DNA from 4 places in the uncultured Sphingobacterium sp. genome. Region 4 is predicted to be linked to each of the others. Evidence: riboswitches for the same ligand, from Rfam matches in the RefSeq annotation. Region 4 holds a riboswitch; each other region holds the start of a gene.
The links. Region 4 has a riboswitch for thiamine pyrophosphate ahead of pnuC (nicotinamide riboside transporter PnuC). Riboswitches for the same ligand answer to the same signal wherever they lie in the genome.
Positions count from the first base shown of each region.

Region 1: it holds a riboswitch for thiamine pyrophosphate, as region 4 does, so the genes downstream of both, thiS (sulfur carrier protein ThiS) here and pnuC (nicotinamide riboside transporter PnuC) in region 4, are expected to answer to the same signal.
Region 2: it holds a riboswitch for thiamine pyrophosphate, as region 4 does, so the genes downstream of both, thiM (hydroxyethylthiazole kinase) here and pnuC (nicotinamide riboside transporter PnuC) in region 4, are expected to answer to the same signal.
Region 3: it holds a riboswitch for thiamine pyrophosphate, as region 4 does, so the genes downstream of both, ACHWSC_RS14720 (TonB-dependent receptor) here and pnuC (nicotinamide riboside transporter PnuC) in region 4, are expected to answer to the same signal.

Region 1 is NZ_CAXYKD010000003.1:43,505-46,843, reverse strand. It holds gene ACHWSC_RS02210 (thiamine phosphate synthase) at 1-92, opposite strand, end outside; gene thiC (phosphomethylpyrimidine synthase ThiC) at 89-1,903, opposite strand; gene thiS (sulfur carrier protein ThiS) at 1,950-2,156, opposite strand; TPP riboswitch at 2,216-2,311, opposite strand; gene ACHWSC_RS02195 (family 78 glycoside hydrolase catalytic domain) at 2,472-3,339, shown strand, end outside.
Region 2 is NZ_CAXYKD010000029.1:65,279-68,617, forward strand. It holds gene ACHWSC_RS12955 (hypothetical protein) at 1-498, shown strand, start outside; gene ACHWSC_RS12960 (VanW family protein) at 624-1,466, shown strand; TPP riboswitch at 1,529-1,621, shown strand; gene thiM (hydroxyethylthiazole kinase) at 1,703-2,506, shown strand; gene thiE (thiamine phosphate synthase) at 2,496-3,128, shown strand; gene thiD (bifunctional hydroxymethylpyrimidine kinase/phosphomethylpyrimidine kinase) at 3,125-3,339, shown strand, end outside.
Region 3 is NZ_CAXYKD010000032.1:6,807-10,145, forward strand. It holds gene ACHWSC_RS14720 (TonB-dependent receptor) at 1-1,731, opposite strand, end outside; TPP riboswitch at 1,786-1,911, opposite strand; gene ACHWSC_RS14725 (amidohydrolase family protein) at 2,140-3,315, shown strand.
Region 4 is NZ_CAXYKD010000048.1:184,021-187,359, reverse strand. It holds gene ACHWSC_RS22515 (acyl-CoA dehydrogenase) at 1-572, opposite strand, end outside; gene pnuC (nicotinamide riboside transporter PnuC) at 559-1,176, opposite strand; TPP riboswitch at 1,232-1,376, opposite strand; gene ACHWSC_RS22505 (malate:quinone oxidoreductase) at 1,391-2,890, opposite strand.

The DNA.
Region 1 (3,339 bases), on a different contig from region 4:
AAATGCAGGATATCAAGTCCTTCTTTGAACAAAGCATTTATAATCCCTATTTCAGAAGGGATCGTTTCTGCTGCTGTCAAAGCGATGATCATAAATAGATCTCTTTTCCTTGTGCGATGAATTCCTGCGATTTCTCCTGCATCCCTTGTGCGGCACTATCTCTGATTTCCTGCGTAATTTTCATCGAGCAAAATTTGGGACCGCACATGGAGCAGAAGTGAGCCACTTTGGCCGCATCTGCAGGCAACGTTTCGTCGTGATATTCACGTGCGGTATCTGGATCCAGGGAAAGGTTGAATTGATCTTCCCATCTAAATTCAAATCTCGCTTTACTCAAGGCATTATCACGGTATTGTGCACCCGGATGTCCTTTGGCCAAATCGGCCGCATGGGCAGCTAGTTTATAGGTGATTACACCGTCTTTAACGTCTTTTTTATTTGGTAAGCCCAGATGTTCTTTTGGGGTCACATAGCAAAGCATCGCACATCCATACCAACCGATCATAGCAGCTCCAATGGCTGATGTGATATGGTCATAACCTGGAGCAATATCAGTTGTTAAGGGACCTAAGGTATAAAATGGAGCTTCGTCACAACAAGCCAATTGCTTGTCCATATTCTCTTTGATCAATTGCATAGGAACATGCCCTGGACCTTCGATCATCACCTGAACATCGTGCTTCCAGGCTATTTTGGTGAGTTCGCCCAGTGTTTCGAGCTCAGCAAATTGAGCCGCATCGTTGGCGTCCGCAATGGCTCCTGGACGGAGACCATCGCCAAGTGAAAAAGCAACATCATATCGCTTCATGATCTCACAGATCTCCTCAAAATGGGTATAGAGAAAGTTCTCTTTGTGGTGGAAAAGACACCATTTGGCCATGATAGACCCACCTCTGGAGACAATGCCCGTTACTCGAGAAGCGGTGAGATGGATATAACGAAGCAGTACGCCGGCGTGTATGGTAAAGTACGAAACACCCTGTTCGGCCTGTTCAATCAAGGTATCTTTGAATATTTCCCAGGTAAGGTCCTCGGCCACTCCCTTCACTTTTTCGAGCGCCTGATAGATCGGTACTGTACCGATTGGAACGGGCGAGTTACGGATAATCCATTCGCGGGTTTCGTGAATATTTTTGCCAGTGGATAGGTCCATGATGGTATCGGCTCCCCAACGACAGGCCCATACCGCTTTTTCAACTTCTTCCTCTATACTTGAACTTACGGCGCTATTGCCAATATTGGCATTAATTTTAACAAGAAAGTTGCGCCCGATAATCATGGGTTCACTTTCAGGATGATTGATATTATTAGGGATGATCGCTCTTCCGGCAGCGATTTCCTCACGGACAAATTCTGGTGTAATAGCTTTATTATGTGTTCTAGCACCAAAGTTTTGCCCTTTATGCTGATGATCCATTCCGGGGGTGCTGGCTGTGAGCTGCTCGATACGTTGGTTTTCCCGGATAGCAACGTACTCCATTTCTGGCGTAATGATGCCTTGCTTTGCATAATGTAATTGGGTGACATTCCTGCCGGCAGAGGCTACTTTTGGTTTATGACTATAGGCAAATCGGAGTTCATCCAACGTTGGATCAGAAAGACGTTTTTGTCCATATTCAGAGCTTATGCCAGCCAGCTGTATGACATCCTGACGACCCAAGATCCACTGTTCGCGAAGGCGCGGGAGGCCTTTTCGGATATCGATATGGACCGTATCATCCGTATAAGGTCCAGAAGTATCATAAATTGTTACCGGCGGATTAATTTCTACCTCTCCATTCGTTAATTTGGTTGGACTCAAGGAGATTTGACGCATAGCGACTTGAATAGGAAATAGTTTTCCGGATACGAAAATTTTCTTTGCATTTGGAAAGGGTGATTGCGTAATTGTTTCAGCTGTCATTTTTTTCTGTATTGGGTGAATTACTCGGTTGATTTTTTTGGAATGGCTATCCGCCCTGAGATGCGGTAATTAAGATAATCTGATCGTAAGGTTTAAGTCTTGTCGTAGTCCAGTCCTTTTTGGGGATGACTTTGTTGTTGATGGCTACAGCCACACCCTGAGTTTTGCCAGATAATTCCAAAAGCAACAAGCCTTCAAGTGAAGCAAGTGTGGGGTCGAAAAATCGAATCTGATGGTTTATTGTAAGTTCCATTCCTTAATTTTTTTGGTAAAACTTTAGGAATGGCTACACAAAGGCACAGCAATGCACCTTGTAGACAGCTCACTTTTCCCTACGCCAGTATGATCCGGATCAGGTTCTAAGGGTAAAATCTCAGCCTGCACGAGCAGACACCCCTAAAGTTGCGACTAAGATAAGGTTATTTTTATGAAAGTTGCAAGAAATTTATTTTGCAGACTTAGGCATATTGTGCAGGAAAGTACAGGTCAGTATGTGGGAAATATTTGATATATTAGTTTTTTGAATCAGCTAAAACAATTTAACAACGACCAAGAATAGTATCTTTTAATGCGTAGGATTTTATTGACAACACTGTTGTGTATCGCTAGCAACACTTATGCCCAACCTAAAAACAACTGCAGCGCCGTGCAGTTGACATGCGAACATCTGGTCAATCCATTGGGGATTGATGCAATTCACCCGAGACTTAGCTGGCGACTTCAGGACCAACGTAAAGGTGCGGTACAACAAGCTTATCAGATCCTTTTAGGGCAAGATTCGCTGGCATTGCTGAAAGAGACAAAAGATAGCTGGGATAGTGGCAAACAGTTCAGCTCGGCTATGTTAGTGCCCTATAACGGCGCACAGTTAAAGCCACAGACTAAGTACTACTGGAAGGTTAAAATATGGGATAAGGATGGTGTATCAACACGTTCTGAAATAGCATCTTTCGAAACAGGAATGATGGGACAAAACCTTTGGAAAGGAAAATGGATCAGCGACAATAAGGATATTCATGCGCGGGAAACGCCTTATTTTAGAAGAGAATTTAAGGCAAATAAGCAGATAAAATCTGCCCGCGCGTATATTGCCACAGCGGGATTATATGAACTTTCCATTAATGGCCAGCGCGTTGGCGACCATCGTCTGGATCCAATGTATACACGATTTGACCGCCGCACGTTGTATGTCGTGACGGACGTAACCCAGCAGCTTCAAAAAGGAGAGAACGCTATTGGCGTTGTTTTGGGGAATGGCTGGTATAATCATCAACCAATGGCCGTTTGGAACTTTGATAAAGCACCATGGCGGGCCCGGCCAACATTCTGTTTAGAACTGAAAATTGTTTATACAGATGGAACGACGGAAACCATTGTTTCGGATAAGCAGTGGAAGACTGCTTCGGGGCCAATCACCTATAATAATATTTACACTG
Region 2 (3,339 bases), on a different contig from region 4:
TACCTTCGCAATAGTAAGTGGAGCAGCAGTACAATTTACCGGTATCTCCCAAATGCCATTATTTCCTACGATCCTACATTCGAATCGGCGATGATTTATCACTTGAACAGTAAACTCCAGGTTATAAAAAGTGAATCCATTCATTTTGTCTATCAACGGAGAGACTGGACCATTTACAGTTATGATCAACAGAATCGAATTACTGAAGAGATTTCGGGCAGAAATGATCAAAGAGAAAGTCGCGTCCGCTATCAGTATGATAGTCCGCAAACAAGTGACTACACACTACGCCAAACCTTCGATCAAAGCGATCGACTGACAGCCGAAATCAAGCGATCGTACCGAGCCAACGAAACGATTGATGAGTTTTATTATGAGGGTGTATTACAACAAAAATCTATTGTAAAAGATCTCGGAAACTGTGCCTACGAAAGCTTGATCTATAACAAGGAGGGAAAGTTAACAGCGAAATACATACAGGCAAAGAAAACCAACTAAACGAACTGAAAAACTGCACTAAGCTCAGACAATAAGATTCGTGATTTTGATAAAAAAATATTCGACGAAATTCGGCAAAAAACATATTTCTGCACTAATTTTGATAGCGATACATAAACGTCAAATTGAGAAAAAGAAAACTGATCAGTCAACGTCATCCCATACTCTATTTTATTGCAGTATGGGCGAGAAGAGTGCAGCGCAAAGCCGTTTGGCTATTTGATAATAAGAAATACAGCACAGCTAAATCAACTGAAAAACTTCCCTTTCGTATTAAAAAGCATCAGTCTGTCTTATTAAAAAAACTGGGCGAAAATAATATGCAATTGCAGATTAACAAAGTTACCAACCTGAAAATTGCAGCAGCACAGATTAATAGCATTCTGATCAGACCGAAGGAAACCTTTTCATTTTGTAAACTCGTTGGACTACCCACTGTAAAAAAAGGATATCTGCCCGGCATGGAGTTATCCTTTGGTGAAGCAAGAGCGGGTATTGGCGGTGGAATCTGTCAAATATCCAACCTCATCCATTGGCTTGTTATCCATAGCCCACTCACCGTCAATGAACGTTATCACCACTCTTTTGATCCATTTCCGGACGATGGCCGTGTTTTGCCATTCGGTAGTGGAGCTACCGTCTTTTATAATTATCGCGACTATCAATTCACCAACAACACGCCTTACACCTTTCAAATAAATCTCTGGTTCACAGACAAATGTTTAGAGGGCGAATTAAGAATTGATCAAGAACTGGATTTCGCGTACCATGTCGTTGAAAAAGAACATCAATTTCTTAAAATAGACAATCAGTTCTTTCGGAAAAATGAGATTTGGCGCGAGAAGTTTTTAAAGTTTCAGGGTGGAAAGATTTTGGAAACCGAACTTTTGACCAAAAATTTTGCCCGGGTTACCTATACACCCGTTGAATACATTGAAATTAGTGCCGATCAAAATCCGGCCGATTAATTCAACAAGCTAATGATCGAAAAATGACGGATATGAAATGTCCTCTTTTTTGTTTAAGTTTGGTCTGGCTTTGGGGGTATTCTGTATAGAATTGAGATAGTCCCTTTGAACCTGATTCGGTTTATACCGGCGTAGGGAAAAGCAAAAATCCACTGTACAGTATACTCCTTTACTGCACAGGCTATTGCTCTTCTTCCCTCCAAGGCCACACAGTATATCTTAGCATATGTAAAAAAATGGAAGATTCAATTATCAATTTATTAGAGCAGCTGAGGGTCGAAAAACCCCTTGTACACAACATCACAAACCTAGTCGTGATGAACAATACTGCCAACGCACTTTTAGCCTTAGGAGCGTCCCCTGTGATGGTACACAGCCCATTAGAAGTACGCGAGGTTGTCGATATTGCACAAGCTCTTGTCATTAATATCGGCACCTTGAGTGAAGATACTGCCGAAGCTATGCTGGTTGCTACCGAACATGCCAATACCATTGGACGGCCATGGGTACTTGATCCTGTTGGTGCTGGGATATCAGCATTCCGCAATGATTTATTATCCAATCTACTGGATCTCAAACCCACGGTTATTCGTGGAAATGCTTCAGAAATCATGACGCTGTACAATTTCAACCAACCGAACACAAAAGGAGTCGACAGCACGACAGCGAGTAAAGATGCCCTCCGATTTGGCCAATTATTGCAAGAGCAAACCGGCTCCATTATCTGTATTTCTGGAGAAGTAGACTATATCCTTTCACAGCAATACCGGGTTGAAGTTTTTAATGGCAACCCTTTAATGACACAGGTAACTGGACTTGGCTGTAGCGCTACTGCGCTTATTGGTGCATTTCTAGGTGTTACAGACCAATATTTTGAAGCAGCTGTTGCCGGTGTATCCATTTTGAGCTTAGCGGGAGAACTCGCTGCCCAAACAGCAGCTGGACCGGGTACCCTGCAATTGAATCTCTATGATGAACTCTATCAGCTCAATGCAGAACGTCTAAAATCAAAGCTCAAGATCAAACGCTATGCGCATTAATCCGCTTTTTCCCTACCCTTTATATTTGGTGATTTCTGAGCGGGACTGTTATCCTCAAAATTGGCTCAATGTTGCCGAAGAAGCCATTATTGGTGGAGTCGATCTTATACAATTGCGCGAAAAAGCTGACGATCCGGCCACATTTTTGAATAAAGCCATCCGTTTGAAAAAACTGACCGATCATTATGGTATTCCGCTCGTGATCAATGATGCCGTAGCAATCGCTGCCCAAATCGAGGCATGGGGGATACATGTGGGTCAAAATGATTTGCAGCCGCTCGCTATTCGCGAAAAATATGGTGATAAATTAACCATAGGCTGGTCCATAGAAGACATGCAACAACTGGAAAGTCAACAAATGTACGCCGTCGACCACCTTGGTGTAAGCCCCATTTTTTCTACGAAAACAAAAGTGGATACGGTTACTGAATGGGGAATTGCGGGTTTAAAACAACTTCGGAGTAGGACGGAAAAACCATTGATCGCTATCGGAAGGATGAATTTACAAACAGCAGAAGAGACCTGGAATGCCGGTGCAGACTCCATTGCAGTCGTTTCGGCCATATGCCAAAGTCAAGATCCCAGAGCTGCCAGTGCACAACTAAAAGAACTATTAAAATGACAAAAGATAAAAAATACCGCGTCCCTACCGTACTCAGCATTGCAGGGTTCGATGGTAGCGGTGGTGCAGGTATACAAGCAGATACCAAAACCATATCTGCATTAGGTTGTTATGCCATGAATGTGTTAACTGCCTTACCCGTTCAGAACACACAAGGTGTAAGACGTATTTATGACATTCCTACAGCAGCCGTCCAGGACCAATTGGATGC
Region 3 (3,339 bases), on a different contig from region 4:
AACAGGTTCTTTTTGTGCAAAGGCATAAGAAGCGTATACATTTGAATGGTCATTTAGCAAATAAGTTGCACCAGCTTTAGGGTTCAAGAAATTAAACTTAGGATGATAATTATAATTTTTCACCTTATCATCATCACCATACATGTGGTAATCTACATTCCGATATTGAATATCGGCCATTAATATCCACTTGTCTAGTTTGTAATCGACCTTTAAGAAATTACTGAAATCATTTTTTTGTGATTTCCCGAAGTAATATTTGTCGTCAAGAAAACCGGTTGATGCATATTGTGCCCAAATCACCTGGCCATAATGTTTTCCTTTGTATTGATTATAAGCTCCACCCCAAGTAATTTCAAGCTGATCATTCGGTCTGTAATTTAGGGCATAGGTCATGCCATAAAAATAATTATCAAGCCATCTCCTACGGACGAGATCTGTTTTTTGTATGGTATCTTTACCAATGATGACGTTAGTCAAACCGTATTTACTTAGTTTATCTCCCGGTCTCATTTCTTCATAGTAACCATAACCTCTTGTATAGTGTAGGGCTGTATTGAGTGTCAATTTGTCGTTCAGGATATTGGTATAATGAAGTTGATGATGTTTCTGCGTATAATTATCTGTTTGATTTTGATACGTATATAGATTATAATTCCGGCCAGCGTTCATGAAACGATCCTTCTCTGCGCCCGAGATTTCGAGTGCATTATCAGCATAGTCATCCATGCGCGATCGATCGCCAGTAATCAATGGTTCAGGAACGCCATTCCAGGCTTGATATGTCTTTTCTTTTCCCCAGAATACAATTCCTTTTAAAATATGTTTCTTGCCATAATAGCCTCCGTCCACATAGAAAGACTGTAAGTCTGAACTACCTCTCTCGATATAACCATCGCTATTGATTCGAGATAATCTGGCATTGAAGGCAAATTTGTCGTTAATTAGTCCGGTACCTACCTTGACTGTATTTTTCCAGGTATTGTAGGAGCCAAATGAATTGTTGAGTTCTGCGTAAGGGGTTTCGACTAAAGTATTGGACTGAATATTTAATGAGGCTCCAAATGATCCGGCACCATTCGTCGAAGTCCCAATACCACGCTGAACTTGGATGCTCTCGGTAGAAGAGGCAAAGTCGGGAAGGTTTACAAAAAATGAACCCATGCTCTCCGCATCATTTAAAGGGATTCCATTTAATGTTACGTTGATTCGTTGATTATCCGATCCCCTGATTGTCATTCCGGTATAACCTATGCCTGCACCGGCATCGGAATTGACCTGCACGGATGGAGTCTGATTTAAAAGGAATGGGATATCCTGGCCGAGGTTGTTACGCGTTATTTCTTCTTTGGAGATGTTTTTAAAGGTTGTAGGAGCATTTCTTTTGGCACGGGTAGATTGAACAAGCACCTCTTCCATTTGAATTGTACTAGGTTCTAACGCTACCGTAAGCTCCAAATTGTCTTTAACATCCACATTTTGGCTCCATGTTTTATATCCAAGAGAAGATACCTGGATCTGGTGCTTACCTGTATTGATACGATATAGTTTAATCAGCCCATTTTTGTCCGATTGGCCAGCAAAGGATGCTTGTCCATCTATAGATATGGAAACATACTGTAAGGGGGTCTGATTGGTATTGTCTACAGCTTTAATTGTCAGATTTTGTTGCGCAATGGCAATTTGGCTTGAAATAGTAGCTAAGGAGCTACAAATCAAAAATTTGATCATGGTAATGTATTTTGTTTGAGTTAAACAAATCATAGCAAGGGGTTACTATGACCGCACTATTTAACTAACCTCTCCCTACGCCAGCATTATCTGGATCAGGTGTACAGAATTTAATCTGTTGGGTATAATCTCAGCCTTTATTTGTGTTCCTGACAAAACAAGGCACCCCTATTCGATGCTGCGAATATATAAATTTAAAATTGAAATGAAGTATAAAGAAGTAATTTATGACAAATGGAAAAGAGCAGATTTGCGGTATTATTTCTTTTTGGTTAAAAATTTGTGCAAATTGTTGTTTTTGGTATTTATTGTTCTTTTTAGGTACCTTGGCATGAATTTTTCTACTAAAGGTATGTATTCATACAGGTCAAAAAATTTTAGTTACTAAATTGATAGTGAGGAGATAAAATGTTAAAATATTTAAGCGCTAATTATATTCTGCCGATTACTTCAATGCCAATAAAAGACGGTATTGTTTCGGTAGATGAGGAGGGGGTAATTCAAGGTATCTATGGCCCAACTTCATTTACACCTTCAGATAAAACGAAGGTTGAGAGATATGAAGGAGTGATAATTCCCGGTTTTATCAATGCACATTGCCACATTGAATTGTCGCATATGAAAGGTATTGTTCCTAAAGGTATGGGGCTCCCGAGCTTTCTCAGTAAGGTGATGACAACGCGGTCGGCATCGATGAAAAAAATAGATGACGCTATGGCCAAAGCCGATCGAGATATGTATGAAAATGGTATTGTCGCAGTTGGAGATCACGCCAACACTGATAATTCTTCAAAATTGAAGGAAGATTCGCAGATATTATATCACACATTTGTGGAGGTGCTCGGGATTGAACCTGAAGAAGCTGACTTTAAGTTAAAGGAGGCTAAATCGTTGACCCAAGAGTTTAGGAATGGGCATGTATCCATTACTCCGCACGCTCCCTATTCTTGTTCGAAGGTCCTTTTTAAAAAATTCAAGAAGATGGTTCCGGAAACAAATATTATCAGTATTCACAATCAAGAAAGTGAAGAGGAGAATAAACTGTTCCGTTATAAAATGGGTGAGTTCTTGGACTTTTATAAAAGTATAGGAAAAAATGCTGATGCGATTAAGGCGCAGGCAAGAAATTCGATTCAGTCTTATCTTCCTTATTTGCCTTATCCAAATAAATTATTGTTGGTTCATAACACCTATACCTCTCTTAAAGATTTGGATTTCGTAGAACGTATGGATCGTGATGTGATGTGGTGTCTCTGTCCAAAGGCCAACCTTTATATTGAGGGAACATTGCCAAAGGTTCAGAATTTTATGAATGCTGGACAGCGTTTAGTAATCGGAACGGACAGTTTAGCTTCAAACGATACATTGTCCATTTTGGAGGAGCTAAAGGTATTGCATGCGCACTTTGAGGATCTGGATTTCTTGCAGACTATTCAATGGGCTACAATCAATGGTGCTATCGCGTTGAACATTGAGGATGAATTTGGCTCCCTTGAAGTGGGTAAAAAACCTGGGATTGTGTTGTTGCAAGGTATGGAACACATGCGCCTAAATGAAGATGTTAAGGTAAAACGTTTAGCGTAGTATTTAATTCCCCAAAACTTCTGT
Region 4 (3,339 bases):
AGCGAAAAGGAATGCGAAGCTGTAGCCTCCAATCCAAATGTATCCCAGTCGTAATGCACCAGTACATGGTCACGATCCACAAAAAATGATTTTATCAGTGGTTCACCTTTTTCGTCCAACACGGGTTTTCCTGCCTCCTGAATTGCAGCATTTAAGGTAAAATGGGTTAAATGAGGAGCTCCGGTAGCATATCTCCAAAAACCGCGGAGTCGATAATGTTCACCTTCACGTGTAGCTGTACCTGATGCCTGTCCACTGCCGCCAAAACAAACCCGATCCGTTTTGAAAATCTGATCTCCTAAAACCGGATCAATAAAACCGACAAAGAGATTTGCTCCTGAACATAACGTTACTGTCCAGGCTAATCCCCCATCCCAATAAGCCAGGTCAGCCAATAAGTTGAGGCCTTCGGGTAAACTTAACCCCAATCCACCCAATGCAGGTGGAACCCAAATCTTAAACCATTTCCGACGAAAAATCAATTCGAGTTGTCCATCCGACAATGTTTTCTGATGGATTCCCTTAGCCTGATTATCTTTCAGAATAGCAATATCTTCGCTACTGAGTTGCATATCTTTCCTCACTTATTATTCTCCTCCAATTAAAATATCCACTAAATGCCATAACAAATAAAAACAAAGTCAAGCCCGAATAAAGAAATAACCCTTTATGGATCAGTAAAGGAATTGCCATCAGATTACTGATATTCAACAATATCCAATTTTCTATCTTCCGTTTTGCCAATAACCACATCCCTGCCCAAGCTGTACAGGAAACTGCAGAGTCCCAAAGCGGTACATCAGAATCCGTTAAATGTACCAATCCGAAATAAAACAACAGAAAACCGAGAGCGCAGATTCCCCCTACTATCCACCATTCTTTCGGCTCACAATGCGTTATGGGAGCAGCAACATCACTACTATATTTCCAATAGATCCAGCCATAGATGCTCATGATCAAATAATAGAGATGTAGTAATATTTCTGCATATAGTTTCGCATGGAATAATACGTAAACAGAAATTAAGATACCAATAATCCCAAAAATGTAATTGATCGATTTATTTTGCCGGGAAAACCAAACCTGTAAAACACCAAAGGATACCCCTAGCCATTCCGCGATGGTGGCCTGTTGAATCTGTTTTATAAAAGCTTCGAAAATTGTTTCAGAAGTCATCGCCTTGTTTATTATTTCGTGTAATTCATAATAAACCTATGGGAGAAAAACGGACGTTTTTATTGAAATTAAATCCCTACGCCAGCATTACCTGGATCAGGTATATAAAAGCGATTGTACAAGGAGGTACAATCGCTTTTATTGGGTATAATCTCAGCCGAGAATGACCATGGTCATTCCAAGCACCCCATAAGTATATTTTCTGTCGAATTGATTATTCTATATCAATCAATTTCAACGCTTTGTGCGTACGCGTACGCGTTTCTTTACATAGTTGCGCATCATCGTTCAATGATTTCCCGTGTGAAGGAATCATTTCACGTAGTTTTTTACGGTATTCATCTGATTTCGCACGTTCAGGGAAACATCTCTTCAACAGGCTGATCATGATAGCAACTGACGTCGAAGCTCCAGGAGAAGCTCCTAATAGCGCAGCAATAGAACCATCTGCACTAGAAACGACCTCTGTACCAAATTCTAAAATTCCACCTTTCTTTTCATCTTTCTTGATGACCTGAACACGTTGTCCTGCTTTCTCGATAACCCAGTCCTCCAATTTAGCTGTAGGCATAAATTGTTTTAAAGACTCTAGTTTATCTTTTGGTGACTTCATAACTTCAGTAATAAGATACTTCGTCAAAGGTAAGTTGTCAAGTCCGGCTGATAACATCGGGCGGATATTAGACAATTTGATAGAAGCAGGTAAATCGAAGTAAGACCCCTGTTTTAAGAATTTAGTTGAGAAACCTGCATATGGTCCAAACAATAACGCTTGTTTGCCATCAATATAACGTGTATCTAAGTGCGGTACAGACATTGGAGGAGCTCCAACAGAAGCTTTTCCATACACTTTCGCATGATGTGTATTAATAATCTCTTCATTTACACAACGTAGCCATTGGCCCCCTACAGGAAATCCGCCATAGCCTTTCGCTTCTGGTATTCCAGATTTTTCCAACAACAACAACGAGTGGCCACCGGCCCCAATAAATACAAACTTTGCTTTTATTTCTCTCTTTGTTCCTGTCTTTAAATCTTTGACCTCCACTTCCCAACGGCCATCGTCTTCACGTTCGATGTCGATTACTTCATGGTTTAAGGAGATCGAAATATTTTCTTTATTTTCAAGATTAGCGATCAAATCACGTGTCAACGACCCAAAATTAACATCAGTGCCCAGATCCATTTTTGTCGCAGCGATTTTTTCATCGGCCTCGCGTCCTTCCATCATCAATGGAATCCACGATTTCAACAATGCCGTATCTTCGGTATACTCCATCCCTTTGAACAAGTTTTGGGTCGTCAATGTTTCCCATCTTGTCTTTAGGAATTTAGCATCTTTTTCACCAAAAACCGCACTCATGTGTGGAATACTACGGATAAAATTTTCAGGTTGGGCAATAATGCCTTTATCAACGAGGTAGGACCAAAATTGCTTAGACACTTCAAATTGCTCAGCAATTTTAACTGCTTTATCAATCTTTACAGAACCATCTTTCTGTTCGGGGGTATAATTTAACTCGCATAAGGCAGAGTGACCCGTGCCAGCATTATTCCAAGCGTCAGAACTTTCAGCAGCCACAACATCCAAACGCTCAAGAATTTCAATATTAACGTCTGGGCTTAATTCATTGATTAGAGTACCCAAAGTAGCACTCATAATACCGGCGCCGATCAGAACAACGTCAACTTCTTTATTTGATTTTTTGCTCATGTTTTTGTGATTGATGCAAATTTAATATAGTTTTTGGTAAACGTCCAAGTCTTTTGTCAAAAAACTGTACTTTTTAGAACCACTTATTCAAAAATACCATTGATTTATTAAAATAATCCTAAGTGAGCGATCGCTTACCGTAAAATTCTAAAATTGTTTCCTGAAAACACTCCCCCACTCCAAGATAAACACAAGGTCAGCACACAATGTTTTTCTATTTTAAACCGTTATTTATCGAAAGATTTTGTGTTATAATATAGTTTTAACATTTTTGCAGAACATCGAAAGGCAATAGTGTACACAATAGCTAAAAAACAAGATCATTTATTCGCTAATACGACGGCATCGAAAAAACATAAGCACTGTGGCATAACCAAGATAAACCAAATGGAAACGAGTTCATGTTTCGTATTGAATTCCAGTAACAGACGGGCTGTGAGAGAAAGACA